Regions from separate parts of the Polaromonas sp. CG_9.11 genome, predicted to be linked through region 1. Evidence: predicted binding sites of a transcription regulator. Region 1 holds the regulator's gene; each other region holds the start of a gene.
What was found. The regulator FNR, encoded in region 1, switches genes on or off when oxygen is low (the NO sensors DNR and NnrR bind a similar motif). The targets are predictions, from matches to a motif close to TTGATNNNNATCAA.
Positions count from the first base shown of each region.

Region 2: the regulator FNR is predicted to act here: its motif matches at 1,532-1,545, upstream of IWX85_RS05070 (TraR/DksA family transcriptional regulator).
Region 3: the regulator FNR is predicted to act here: its motif matches at 1,334-1,347, upstream of nirK (copper-containing nitrite reductase).

Region 1 covers NZ_JADOVE010000013.1:76,113-80,422, forward strand. Annotated here, with positions in the region: gene ccoG (cytochrome c oxidase accessory protein CcoG) at 1-735, shown strand, start outside; gene IWX85_RS12195 (FixH family protein) at 754-1,011, shown strand; gene IWX85_RS12200 (hypothetical protein) at 1,091-1,384, shown strand; gene fnr (fumarate/nitrate reduction transcriptional regulator Fnr) at 1,424-2,146, opposite strand; gene hemN (oxygen-independent coproporphyrinogen III oxidase) at 2,384-3,766, shown strand; gene IWX85_RS12215 (sulfite exporter TauE/SafE family protein) at 3,776-4,310, shown strand, end outside.
Region 2 covers NZ_JADOVE010000004.1:108,138-112,447, forward strand. Annotated here, with positions in the region: gene IWX85_RS05050 (cryptochrome/photolyase family protein) at 1-2, opposite strand, end outside; gene IWX85_RS05055 (DUF2256 domain-containing protein) at 1-166, opposite strand, end outside; gene IWX85_RS05060 (DUF2788 domain-containing protein) at 324-533, opposite strand; gene IWX85_RS05065 (DUF2189 domain-containing protein) at 533-1,402, opposite strand; gene IWX85_RS05070 (TraR/DksA family transcriptional regulator) at 1,603-1,971, shown strand; gene IWX85_RS05075 (DUF2189 domain-containing protein) at 2,387-3,154, shown strand; gene IWX85_RS05080 (heme-binding protein) at 3,193-3,837, opposite strand; gene IWX85_RS05085 (TIGR02450 family Trp-rich protein) at 3,903-4,124, opposite strand.
Region 3 covers NZ_JADOVE010000005.1:72,330-76,639, forward strand. Annotated here, with positions in the region: gene IWX85_RS05905 (nitric-oxide reductase large subunit) at 1-595, opposite strand, end outside; gene IWX85_RS05910 (Rrf2 family transcriptional regulator) at 812-1,303, shown strand; gene nirK (copper-containing nitrite reductase) at 1,506-2,906, shown strand; partial or broken gene IWX85_RS05920 (type IIL restriction-modification enzyme MmeI) at 3,112-3,585, shown strand; gene IWX85_RS05925 (class I SAM-dependent methyltransferase) at 3,646-4,266, shown strand.

The DNA.
Region 1 (4,310 bases):
CAGAGCGCCATGTTCGACAAGGACACCTTGATCGTGACCTATGACGAGGCGCGCGGCGAACCCCGGGGTTCCCGTTCCAAAAAGGCTGATCCGGCTGCCCTGAACCTGGGTTCCTGCATCGACTGCACGCTTTGTGTCCAGGTCTGTCCGACGGGGATCGATATCCGCAAAGGGCTGCAATACGAATGCATCAGTTGCGCGGCGTGCATCGACGTATGCGACACCGTGATGGACAAAATGAACTACCCGCGCGGGCTGATTCGCTATTCGACCCAGAATGCGGTGGTCCAGGGCTGGGGAAGATCGCAGCTTTTGCGCCGTGTATTGCGTCCCAGGGTGCTGGTCTATACGGCCATCTTGCTGGCCGTGACCGCCGCCTTGTTCATCAGCCTGGCGTTGCGCTCCCCATTCAAGGTCGATGTCATTCGTGACCGTGCTTCGCTGGCGCGTATCGTGAGTGGTGGCAAGATTGAAAATGTCTACCGCCTGCAGGTGATGAATGCGACCGAAACCACCCAGCACTACCGCATCGCAGCCACCGGTTTGCCGGGCCTGGTGCTGGCGTCAGAAGGCACATTCACTGTCGATGCGACCCAGGCGCGTGGGGTCACCGTTACCCTGCAATTGCCGTACGAGGCTGCCGGTCCAGGCTCGCATGAGATCCATTTTGAAGTCGAGGCGGTCAACTCGCCGGGTCGTGTGGTTGAGAAGTCGGTTTTTTTGGTGCCCCGCTAACTTAACAATGGAAATGTCATGAACGAAGAATACGGACAACCCTGGTGGAAATTCGGGCATGTATGGATGGTTTTTGCAGGGCCTGCGGTGGTCGTTGTTGCCTCGTTCATTACCCTGTACCTGGCCATCAAGATTCCCGATCCTGTGGTGACCAGCTACGGCCAGGGAACACAGCCGAGTGCCGTGAAGCCGGAGGCATCGTCCACCAACATGGCGCCAGCGATGCAGGCTCGAAATCATGCGGCCACGGGCATCCCGGCGCCTGCCGAGCCTTGAGAACTGAAATGAATTCAGGAAACACGCGTCAAATGACAAGTCCTTCCAATCCTCAAACGACAACAAGGACTTGAACTCTATGGGGGCTCAAAGAATGATGTGGATTGCATGGCCTGCTTTCCTGCTGGCAGGCGTGGCAGAAATGTTCGTGTTTGCCTTTGTCGATCCACAAAGCCTGCATTGGTTCGGGCAGCCCTTGGCCTTGTCTCGCGAGGCCGTCTACACCTTGGCTTTTTTTGTCTTCTGGGGGCTGACCATGGCGTCGAGTGCCTTGACGGTCCTGCTTGCCATGTCGCCATACGAAATGAATCGTCGCGAATTGTCTGCCGAGGGACAGCCCGAAAACGGCGCCAAAAAAGTGAAGGTCAATTGAACCATCGACCCGTCAGCCATCTGCCGGCAAATTTCAGTCTCAGTAGGGCTTGTGGTTGTTGTTCACGATCAGCTTGAGCGCTTCGGTGTCAAGGATGCGCACATGGCGCTGCTTGACTTCCATAATCTTGTCTTCGACAAACTTTGAAAAAGTCCGGCTGACCGTTTCCAGCTTCAGGCCCAGGTAGCTGCCGATTTCTTCTCGCGTCATGCGCAGCAGAAGCTCCGATTGCGAGAAGCCGCGGGCATGCAGCCGCTGGACCAGGTTCAATAAAAAGGCGGCCAGGCGCTCTTCGGCGCGCATGCTGCCCAGCAGCAACATCACGCCGTGTTCACGAACAATCTCGCGGCTCATGATCTTGTGCACATGGCGTTGAAGGGAGACAACTTCCCGTGACAACTCTTCAATGCGGTCAAACGGCATCACGCATACTTCAGCGTCTTCCAGCGCGATGGCGTCACAGGTGTGGTGTTCCCTGACAATGCCGTCCAGCCCGATAATTTCGCCAGCCATCTGAAATCCGGTGACCTGGTTGCGGCCGTCTTCGGTGGTGATGCAGGTTTTGAAAAAGCCGGTGCGGATGGCAAACAGGGAACTGAACTTTTCACCGTTGCTGTACAGACGGCCTCCGCGCTTGACCTTGCGGCGTACGGCGACCACTTCCTCAATCCTGTCCAGCTCATCGGCTTTCAGTCCCATGGGCATGCAGAGTTCACGAAGATTGCAATTCGAGCAGGCAACTTTTACGGTGAGAGGGTTGATGGGCTGGAGCCCGTCCTCGCTTGCGACTTCCCCGCGCTTGCCCGTACCCATGGACTCTGGTGTGACCTCAAACATGACATTCTCCTGATGAGGGTTCGTTGCCTGGTTTCAGACAGGCTGACCGCTGACATAGGTCAAACAAGCAATGCGGGCTTCACGATACATTGGCAGTGCTTGCCCCAAAATCGAGGGTGCGCGTTTCAAGGAACCGTCACGAACGCACTTGCGATCAATTGTATGCCTATCCCCACTCATGAATTGCTTCGCCGTTTCGATGTTCCGGGACCCCGTTACACCTCGTACCCGACAGCAGACCGCTTCGTGGAAGCCTTCACGTCCGAACAGCTGGTGCAGGCCCTTGCGCAGCGCCGAAACGGTGCGGCCGCCATGCGGCTGCCGCTGTCACTTTACGTGCACATCCCTTTCTGCGAATCGCTTTGTTACTACTGTGCCTGCCACAAGATCATCACCAGGCAGCATGCGCACGGTGAAACCTACCTGCACTATCTTGGCCGCGAGCTTGATTTGTACGCCGCCCATCTGGGAACGGGTCAGGCACTCAGCCGGCTGAATCTGGGCGGCGGCAGTCCAACCTTTTTAAATGATGGTGAATTGCGCCAGTTGATGGCCATGCTGCGGCGGAGTTTCCGGATTGCATCGGGTGGAGACTATTCCATTGAAGTCGATCCCCGGACCGTTGATGCCGCGCGCCTGGCCACGCTGGCCGAACTTGGCTTCAACCGGCTGAGCTTCGGGGTCCAGGATTTCGATCCGGCAGTGCAACAAGCGGTTCACCGCATCCAGCCCGCAGAACAGTTTTTTTCATTGATGGCAGCAGCGCGCCTGATTGGTTTTCAGTCCATCAACCTGGACCTGATTCATGGGCTGCCGCAACAAACGCCGGAATCGTTTGACCGCACCTTGGCGCAGGTCGTGCAACTGCGGCCGGACTCCATTGCCCTGTATGCCTATGTCCATCTGCCCCAGCGTTTCAAGTCGCAACGCCGGATTGATGCTGCCGGGTTGCCCGACGCCCGCGCCAAGCTTTTCATGCAGTCGCACTCTTTTTCGGCCTTTCAGGCTGCCGGATATGTGTATATCGGCATGGACCACTTTGCCCTGCCAGACCATGCGCTCGCTGTTGCCAAGCGCCAGGGCCGCCTGCACCGCGACTTCCAGGGGTACAGCTTCCAGCCTGAAGGCGACCTGATCGGCCTGGGGGTCTCCGCCATGGGCAAGGTGGGCGCCACCTACAGCCAGAACGCCAAGACCCTGGACGCGTATTACGACGACCTGCAGCAGGGGCGGCTGCCCGTGGTGCGGGGACTGGCGCTGTCTCGGGATGACCTGGTGCGGCGCAGCGTCATCATGGCGCTGGTGTCCCAGGGCCAGCTGGAGTTCGAGTCGATTGAGCTGGGCTACCTGATTGATTTCAAACGCTATTTTGCCGCCGAGCTGGAAATGCTTTGCGGCCTGCAGGCGCAGGGCCTGGTGGAGGTCAGTGACACCGGCCTTCTGGTAACGGCGACGGGCTGCTATTTTGTACGCAGCGTGGCGATGGTGTTTGACCGTTACCTTCAGGCAGACCGTACGCTGGCAAGGTTTTCCCGGATCATCTAGAACGGCTGCATGAATACCTCGCTGGCCATGACGGCATTACTGATGGGACTGGCCGGCGGGCCGCACTGCATCGCCATGTGCGGCGCTGCCTGCGCGGGCATTGGCAACGCAGCCGGTGCGCGCAAGACCTCGGCCCTCTGGACCTTCCAGGCCGGCCGGCTGGCCAGCTATTCGCTGCTCGGTGCAGTGGCCGCGGCATCCATGCAGGGCCTGGGGTGGCTGACCACCCAGACGGCGGTCATGCGCCCGGTGTGGACGCTGTTTCATGTCGCCGTGATGATGATGGGCCTGATGCTGGTCGTGCTGGCGCGCCAGCCGGTGTGGCTCGACAGCACGGCGCGCAGCGTGTGGCGCCGGGTCAGGGCGTTCAATGCGTCCTGGGGCCGGGGCGCGCCGCTGGCCATTGGCGCACTCTGGGCCTTCATGCCGTGCGGGCTGCTTTACTCGGCGGTGCTGGTGGCGGCCCTGAGCGGCGGTCCGCTGGAGGGCGCCCTGACGATGGCGCTGTTTGCCCTGGGCAGCAGCGTGTCCCTGCTGATCGGCC
Region 2 (4,310 bases), on a different contig from region 1:
ATGCCGCTGCGCCGCTTTTATTTTTCCTGGCGCGGCAGGCATCCGAGCAGTCAAGCACGTCGGCCCAGTTTTTGGCCCAGGCCTTGCACCAGGTCATGGTGCGGCCGCAAACGGCGCACAGCTTGTGCGGTAGGGCCTGCTTGTTGCCCTTGAAGTCATTTTTCATGGACCGATTGTGGCAAGACTGATCCGCCCGCCAAGGCCAGCCTGATTTTCAAGGGTTTTTACACGCTATTTATTTAATAGCTATTGACGCAGACAGATATTGCGCAGGAGGGAGTTTTTGTTCGGAAACTCGAACACAGCAGGCAAAGATCAGGGGTTTACTTTTCCAGCATCCACTGGATGACGTACTTGGCGACAAAGCCCACCATGCCAAAGGCCAGGCCCAGAAAAATCACGAAAGTGCCAAACTTTCCGGCCTTGGACGACCAGGCCAGCTGGCCGATGATGAACAGCATGTAGAGCATGAACGCACCGACGCCGAACGACAGTCCAAAGGCGGCCACCTGCTCCTCTGAATAGCCGAACATCAGGCGGCACCCTCGGGCGGCAGGCGCTCGGGCAGCGCACTGGCATCGACCAGGTCGCGGTAGGCATGCCAGCTGGCATGGCCCAGCAGCGGCAGCACCACGACCAGGCCCAGCAGCAGCGTGCCCAGGCCGAGCAGCGTCAGCACCATGATCAGCGCCGCCCACAAGACCAGTGGAAGCGGGTTGGTCAGCACCGCCTGCCAGCTGGTCAGCACCGCCTGCAGCACATCGACCCGGCGGTCGAGCAGCAGCGGCATGGCAATCACGCTGGATGCAAAGATCGGCGCCGCCATCAGGCCGCCCATGGTCAGCCAGAGCTCGAAGACGTAGTGGCCTGGCGCCAGCACGATGTGGCGCAGGAAATCCAGCGGCGAGTTGACGGGTTCGGGCGCCAGCAGGGTGATCAGCGCGGCCGATGTCAGCACCCAGCCGGTCCCGGCCAAGGCCAGCAGCAGGCCGAAGCGCACCATGCTCCAGTAGCCGCCCCTGGCCGCATAGCGCGAAAACTGCCAGCGCGTCCAAGTGTTGACGATGAGCCGGAGATTGACCGGCTCACCGCGTTCAATTGCCCGGCTGATGGCATACAGGCTGGTAGCCAGCACCGGCGCCACCACCAGAAAACCGGAAAAGGCACCGGCCAGCAGCCAGAACCGGTCGCGTGCCAGCAGCACCAGCAGGCCACCGAACGCGGCAGGGACCAAGCCGTGCAGCAGGCTCAGCCAGCCGCCGCGCCGCATGTCCCGGGCACCGCGCGCCAGCCAGTCCAGGGGCTGGGCCATGCCGATGTTCCGGATGCCGGGCAGGGCCAGCGCGCCGCGGCGGGTGCGCGGCGCAAGGGGTGGAGGGGGAGGAAGATTGGATGGGGACACGGTGGAAAGGAAGCTTACCTGCAATTCTTCGAGCAGCGCCTGGATTCAGCGGCAACATGGCTGAAAATCGCCGCGCATTACCCCATGCAGGCATGCGATGCAGGCACTTCACGGGTGTTTTCATGCGCGTTGACTCTTGTCAATGACAGAAATCCCGGACAGGCGCATGATCAATTTCAATCCACCAAGGAGACCTTTCAATGACCCCAGAACAAGCCACGCCCTACCGCCAGCAACTGATCGCCATGCACACCGCCATGCTGGCGCAGATGAGCGACCAGCGCGGCGGCCTGCTGGGCCGCGCCGAAGCGGCAGCCGACCATTTCAATCGCCGCGAGGACTCCAGCGCCCAGGTGGCCACCGAGCGCGAACTGGAGTTTGCCATTGGCGAGCGCGAAACCAGCGAACTGGCACTGATCGACGCGGCCCTGGCGCGCATCGACTCAAGCAGCTACGGCGAATGCATCAACTGCGCAGCCCCCATCCCCGCGCCAAGGCTGCAAGCCAGCCCCGAAGCACCGCGCTGCATTGCCTGCCAGGAAAAATTCGAACAGCGCCAAGCCGCCTGAAATCCGGTTTCTCCTGCTTTTTTTATCCTGTCCCGGGACAGCATTGCATGCGCACTTTTCACGTTGTCGCCGGGATGGCCCATTCCGAAGTCCATGTGTGGATGTCTGACCGCGATCTGGCCAGGTCCGTCCGCCTCCCTGCCCGCCCAACCGCAGTGCGAGGCGCAGGCCCTGTCAATCCGCAGCGGCAGCGCTTGTTGGTACTTTCCTGCTGGTCAGGGCCGGGGGAACGGGTTAGGCTGACGCCTGACGACAGACCCGTCTTTTCAACCAAAACCCCATGCGCTCACCCCCTTCCCGCGACGACGGCTGCAAGCCGCCCGCAACCGTTTCGTCCCAAGCCCGTCTTCTGCGCGACGACCTGCCCGTCATGGCCGCGCCGTATGTGCCTCCGCCTCCGGTCGGGCCGCAGGCCATGATGCAGCCGCTCGGTCCGGGCGCGCCCTTTGCCTGGCTGGGCGCAGGATGGCGCGACCTGAAGGCGCACCCCGGCATCGGCCTGTTTTACGGCCTGTGCTTCTGGCTCATGGCGGTCACGCTTGGCGCCGTGTTTCGCGCCCGGCCTGAATACACGCTGACGATTGCCTCGGGCTGCCTGCTTGTCGGCCCCTTCCTGGCAATGGGGCTGTATGAAGTCAGCCGCCGCCGCGAGCAAGGCCTCACGCCCGAACTCGGGGCATCGCTGACCTGCTGGGACAGCCACATCCGCAGCATAAGCATGCTGATTCTGGTGATGATCGTGCTGGAACTGCTGTGGGGCCGGGCGTCGCTGGTGGTGTTCGCGGTGTTTTTCAACACCGGCATGCCTTCGACCACCGGGGTGCTCAATGCCGTGTTCAACCCCGACAACTGGGAATTCGTCGCCGTTTACCTGGTACTGGGGGGAATGTTTGCGGCGCTGGTGTTTTCGACCGCCGTGGTGTCCATCCCGATGATCCTGGACCGCGACACCGATGCCATTTCAGCCGCCATTACCAGCATCCGGGTGGTGTTTTCAAGCCCCGGCGTGATGCTGCTGTGGGGGTTGGTCATCACCACGCTGATTGCCTTGGCGCTGCTGCCCTGGGGCGCGGGCCTGGTGGTGATCGGCCCGCTGCTCGGCCATGCAAGCTGGCATGCTTACCGGGGAACGGTGCGCTGGCAGGAAGCTGATGCATCGGCCAGCAGCACCGCCCACGGCTGAAACAGACGGCAAAAAAATGGCCGGTGAACGCCGAAAGTTCAGGGGTTTTTGACTTCCACCTGTATTTCGTTTCGCCGCCACATGGGCAGGGTCCACGGCGGGTCATAGCGCGCCAGCAGCGGCGCGCCGACGGGCTGCAGTTGTCGCGACCGCATCCAGGCCGCCAGTTCATCGGTTTTTTGCTGCACCTTGGATGCCGTGTTCAGGCCCGAGTAACCCAGCACGGCAAAAGTCCTGGCGGGCAGTTCACGCAGGCTGACCGCCGCGTTGACCGGTTTGGGCAGCGTCTGCATCGAATACTGGCCCGGCATCACGAAATGAATGCGCCACTGGCTGGCAGTCGCCATGGAGGCATCAGCCGCCACGGGTTCCGCCGTGACCGGGGCGGTCATGGCTATTTTTGCGGAGCGGGCCACCGGCTCCAGGGTGACAGGCGCGGTCATGGCGATTTTTTCGGAAGCGTTTTCAGCGCCCGTGGCCGCCAGCGTGTTGTTGCCGAAGATGTAGTCGGCAATCAGCCTGAAGCCCTTGCTGGACGCCGCGTCCATGTCGCCATCGACGAGCGTTTCGGCAACGATGACCGGCGCATACCGGCGGACTTCGTAGCTGCCATCCTGTGTCAGCACGTCAAACCGGGGTTCTTCAACAGCCATCGCCATGCTCCCTGCAGTGATTCCGGCCATGAGCAGGCCAGCAAAGCGCCCCGGGCGACGCCACGCCGCCGGGGTTGACCTCAAGCGGACGGCCTTCATACCCACCCCTGCTTCCAGACTTCTTCGTTTTGCAGCTCACGCCAGGCAACCCGTTGCGTGGCGCGTGAAAAGACCGCCTCGATTTCCACCCACTCCGCGTTGTCGGCTGCCACCAGCGGCTCGATCACCTTGGTGACCAGAAAATGCTTGTCCTTTTGCACCGGCTGCACGGCCGTCCATTTGGACAGCAGGAGTTTTTTGGCATTCAGGGGGTTCATGCGTCAGGCAGATGATCAACCGTCCGAAGTTCCAGGGGTGTTTCAGGCCGCCCGGCGTCAGGCGCTGCCTGGACTGACGGCTCGCTGGACAAGCCCGGCGCGCACATTTTCTCCCCGTCCCAGCGCTGGCCACACCAGCACATCCCTTCTGCATTGATCATGCAGGTGCCGGTTCCGCAGCAGCGG
Region 3 (4,310 bases), on a different contig from region 1:
ACCATGAGGACCAGAAAATGAAGGCCGGAAGCGCTTTCAGGTCGTCCGCGTCAGGCAGCAGGCCTGAACTCATGGCGTACTGCTCGCGCAGCTTGTCGAGCGACGGCGCATCGCCGAACAGGTCGGTGTAGTGGCGTGCGACCTGCTGCACGGCCTCGGTGCGCTCGGGCGACAGGGTGATGGCGCCGGTGGCGGCGTCATAGGTGTTGCCGCGCATCTCGACCTTGAGCCGGGCGTTGAGTTCGGCCTGCTGGCCGACGCTCAGCGCCTCGAAGGTCTTGCCGAAATCGCGTTGTGCCCAGACGCCGCGCAAGGCCAGTGCCTCGCGGTGCAGCCAGTCGGCCGACCAGTCGGGCGCTAGGTAGCTGCCGTGCCCCCAGACCGAACCGAGCTGCTGGCCGCCGGCCGAGAGCCAGGCTTTCTGGCCGCGCTGGACCTGTCCTTCGGAGAACAACACCGTTCCCTGGGTGCTGATGACTTGTTTGGGAACCGGCGGTGCTGTCAGGTAAATCTCTGTTCCGACCCAGCCCAACACGGCAAAGGACAGCACACAGATGACAGCAAGCCAGGTCCAGAGTTTGCGCGTTGCTTGCATGGCAAATTTCCTTGGTGGTTACGGTTGAAAAATTCGAAAACACTTCAAACTTATTAAAATGCATTCTAATTGCATCTTTTAAAAAGATGAAACATAAATACATATTTATTCCTTGGCTGGTTGAAAATATCTGGCCATCTCTAAAATCGCGCTGGTGTTCAACGCTGCTGGCCTGACGCGTTGCCTTCGTTTTCCCCACCGGATCCTCATCACGCCATGCGACTGACCACCTACACCGACTACGCCCTGCGCACCCTGATGTACCTTGCCGCCAACCGCGACCGGTTGGTGACCATTCAGGACATTGCCAATGCCCACAACATTGCCAAAAACCATCTGACCAAGGTCGTGCACCAGCTCGGCATTTTGGGCGAGGTCGAGTCGTTGCGGGGCCGCAACGGCGGACTCAGGCTGGGCAAGGAACCGTCGCTCATCAACATTGGCGCCGTGGTGCGCAGCACCGAACCCGATTTCTACATGGCCGAATGTTTCGATCCCGCCAAAAACCACTGCATGCTGACGACCGCCTGCAAGCTCAAGGGCGTGCTGTACAGCGCCACGGCTGCCTACCTGGCCGTGCTTGATGGCGTGACGCTTGAAGACCTGATGGCCCAGGGCGGCAGCCGTATGGAAAACCCTGCCACATTCCAGTCGATCCCCATCCTGAGGCAGCCAGCGCCACCGCCCGGCAGAAGAAAAACGGGTTGAAAAGCCCATGCGCCCAGCGCGCCCGATAGGTTGACTTGGATCAAATTAAAACATTCATTTAATATCTATGATTAATCCAGGCAGGCCGATGAATCTGAGACACACAACCACTGCATTTCGCACCATTCGGGTGGCGGCACGGGGAAAGCAAACCACTGGCCTGCTTTTGCGTTAGACAACAACGTCATTCAAGGTGATAAAAATGAAAGTTACATTCCTGAAAAATGCGGTCGCAGCTGCGGTCGTCAGTGTTGCAAGCCTGTCAGCCAGCTTTGCCGCCACCCCCCATGGCCAACACGACACCGGCGTCAAGGCCATACCCAACGTGACTTTTACCCTGCGCACCGACATTGCCGACGGCAAGCTGGTGTTTATCGGCGAAACCGGCGCCATCAAGGGCAAGGTCAATCCGCAACTGGCCGTGGCAGAAGGCGCCATCGTGCAGATCAACCTGATCAATGGCGACGGTGCGACGCACGACATCAGCGTGCCTGACTTCAAGGCGTCATCAAACCAGCTCAACACCAAGGGCGCCAGCACCACCATCGTGTTCCAGGCCAACAAGAAGGGTGAATTCAAATACATCTGCACGTTGCCAGGCCATGTGCAGGCCGGCATGATCGGCCAGATCATGGTCGGCGACGGCGCCCCCACACCCAAGGCGCTAGGTGCAGAAGTCTCGCGCAGCCCGATGGAAGTCAGCACGCCGATAGGCGCCCGTGGTCCGCAAAGCCTGACGGTGGACCTGGAAACCACCGAAGTCCTGGGTCAGCTGGATGACGGAACCACCTATAAATACTGGACCTTCAACAACAAGGTGCCCGGTCCCTTCATCCGCGTGCGCCAGGGCGACACCGTGACGGTGAACATGGCCAATGCCGCCGACAGCAAGATGATCCATTCGGTCGACTTTCATGCCGTGACCGGCCCTGGCGGCGGCGCAGCGGTGACGCAGGCTGCACCCGGCACCAGCAAGAGCTTCACCTTCAAAGCGCTCAACCCGGGCCTGTTTGTGTACCACTGCGCCACGCCGATGGTCGCCCAGCACATTTCCAACGGCATGTACGGCATGATCCTGGTCGAACCCGAAGGCGGCCTGCCCCAGGTAGACCGCGAGTTCTATGTCATGCAGGGTGAGCTCTACACCGCCCAGGCGCACGGCACGCAGGGAGAAAACGAGTTTTCCCTTGAAAAAATGCTGAAGGAGCAACCCGAGCACATGATGTTCAACGGCACGATGGGCGCGCTGACCAAGACACACCGCATGGAAGCAAAAGTTGGTGAAACCATGCGTATTTTCTTCGGTGTCGGCGGCCCCAATGCCACGTCGAGCTTCCATGTGATTGGCGAAGTGTTCGACCGGGTCTACAACCTGGCCGACCTGACATCGCCGCCACTCAAAAACGTGCAAACCATCAGCGTGCCGCCTGGCGGCGCATCGATGGTCGAGTTCAAGGTGGAAGTGCCGGGCCGCTACATCCTGGTGGACCATGCCTTGTCACGGCTTGAAAAAGGCCTGGCTGGTTTCCTGTACGTGACCGGTCCTGAAAATCATTCGGTGTTCCATACCGCCGAAAAAATGGATCCGAATTCAGGGCATTGAACCAAGGGGACGGCAGCCTGCCCGCCTTTCGCTTCAGGAGGGGGCAGGCCACTTTGAAAGCGCGGCAGTTTTTGGCGCGCTTTTTCATGCATTCAAACAAAAATCAACATTAAATAAGCTTTCGGCGCAAGCAGTACGGGCGCAGGCAGCTATCAAATAAGAAGCGAAGTCTTTTACTCCACATGCGTCCTTCTTTACTGAGTCCTCATTGACCGACCTGTACGACAGGTTGACCATGCCGCCTGGGCTGGTCAAGGTGCAGCAAGAGTTCGACGCCCTCGTGGACGCGGCCTGTACGCTGGAAGGTGGCAAGAAAACAAGGAAGAACGACGCCGCGCAGGTCGCCTTTCTGTTCAGGCTGTGCCGGGAGCAGACCAGCCGGCTGCCTGCCCGAAAAAGCCAAACCCAGGCGTCAAGCAAAGGGCGTTTGAGCCTACAGAATGCGGGTTTATGCTTCGCTGAACCGACCTGCGTGGCCACCAAAAAACCATTTCCAGATACGATACAAACCATAACAGGTATGAAAAAAACCAAATCACGAACCAGTTCCCGTCTGGCCGACGCCTTTATTCCCAAGGTTCGGCATCGGATACCGGCGGAGCTTTTATGCCAATCAGGTGTTTGCCCTGGCCTGGTCAGGCCGTGGGGCGGTTCAGCGGGAGCTGGCAGTGCTGTCTGAAGCGGGCTTGCTCACTGTCGGCAAGCCAGCCAACCCGAAGCACTTGCAAGCCAACACCGCATGACGTCCTGGTACGACCGCTACATCCTGCCGCCGGCGCTGGACTTTGCCTGTGGCCTGCCCATGATCAGCCGCCAGCGCCAGCTCATCGTGCCGCTGGCGCGGGGCCGGGTACTGGAAATCGGCATTGGCACCGGGCTGAACATGCCGTGGTATGACAAAACCCGTGTCACCCACATCACTGGGCTAGACCCGGCACTGCAGTTGCATCCGCGGGCGCGCGAGCGCATCGCCGAGGCCGGGCTGGAGGTGGAACTGGTGGGCCTGTCGGCCGAACAGATCCCACGGCCCGATGCGAGCTTTGACACGGTACTGGTCACCTACACGCTGTGCACAATTCCCGACCCGCTGGCGGCGCTGCGGGAAATGCGTCGGGTGCTGGCACCTGGTGGACAGTTGCTGTTTTGCGAGCACGGGCGAGCGCCCGATGCATCGGTGCGGCGCTGGCAGGAGCGGCTACAGCCGCTGTGGGGCAAAGTAGCGGGCGGCTGCCATTTGGGGCGCGACATTCCGGCCCTGTTGCATGAGGCTGGCTTCACTCTGGCGGACCTGCACACCCGCTACCTGCCCGGTCCCCGGCCCTTCACCTTTCACTACTGGGGTGAAACGATGCCAGGGTGAGCCCTGCCGTCGCAGGTCAACGCATTGCTCGGACGCTGTAAATT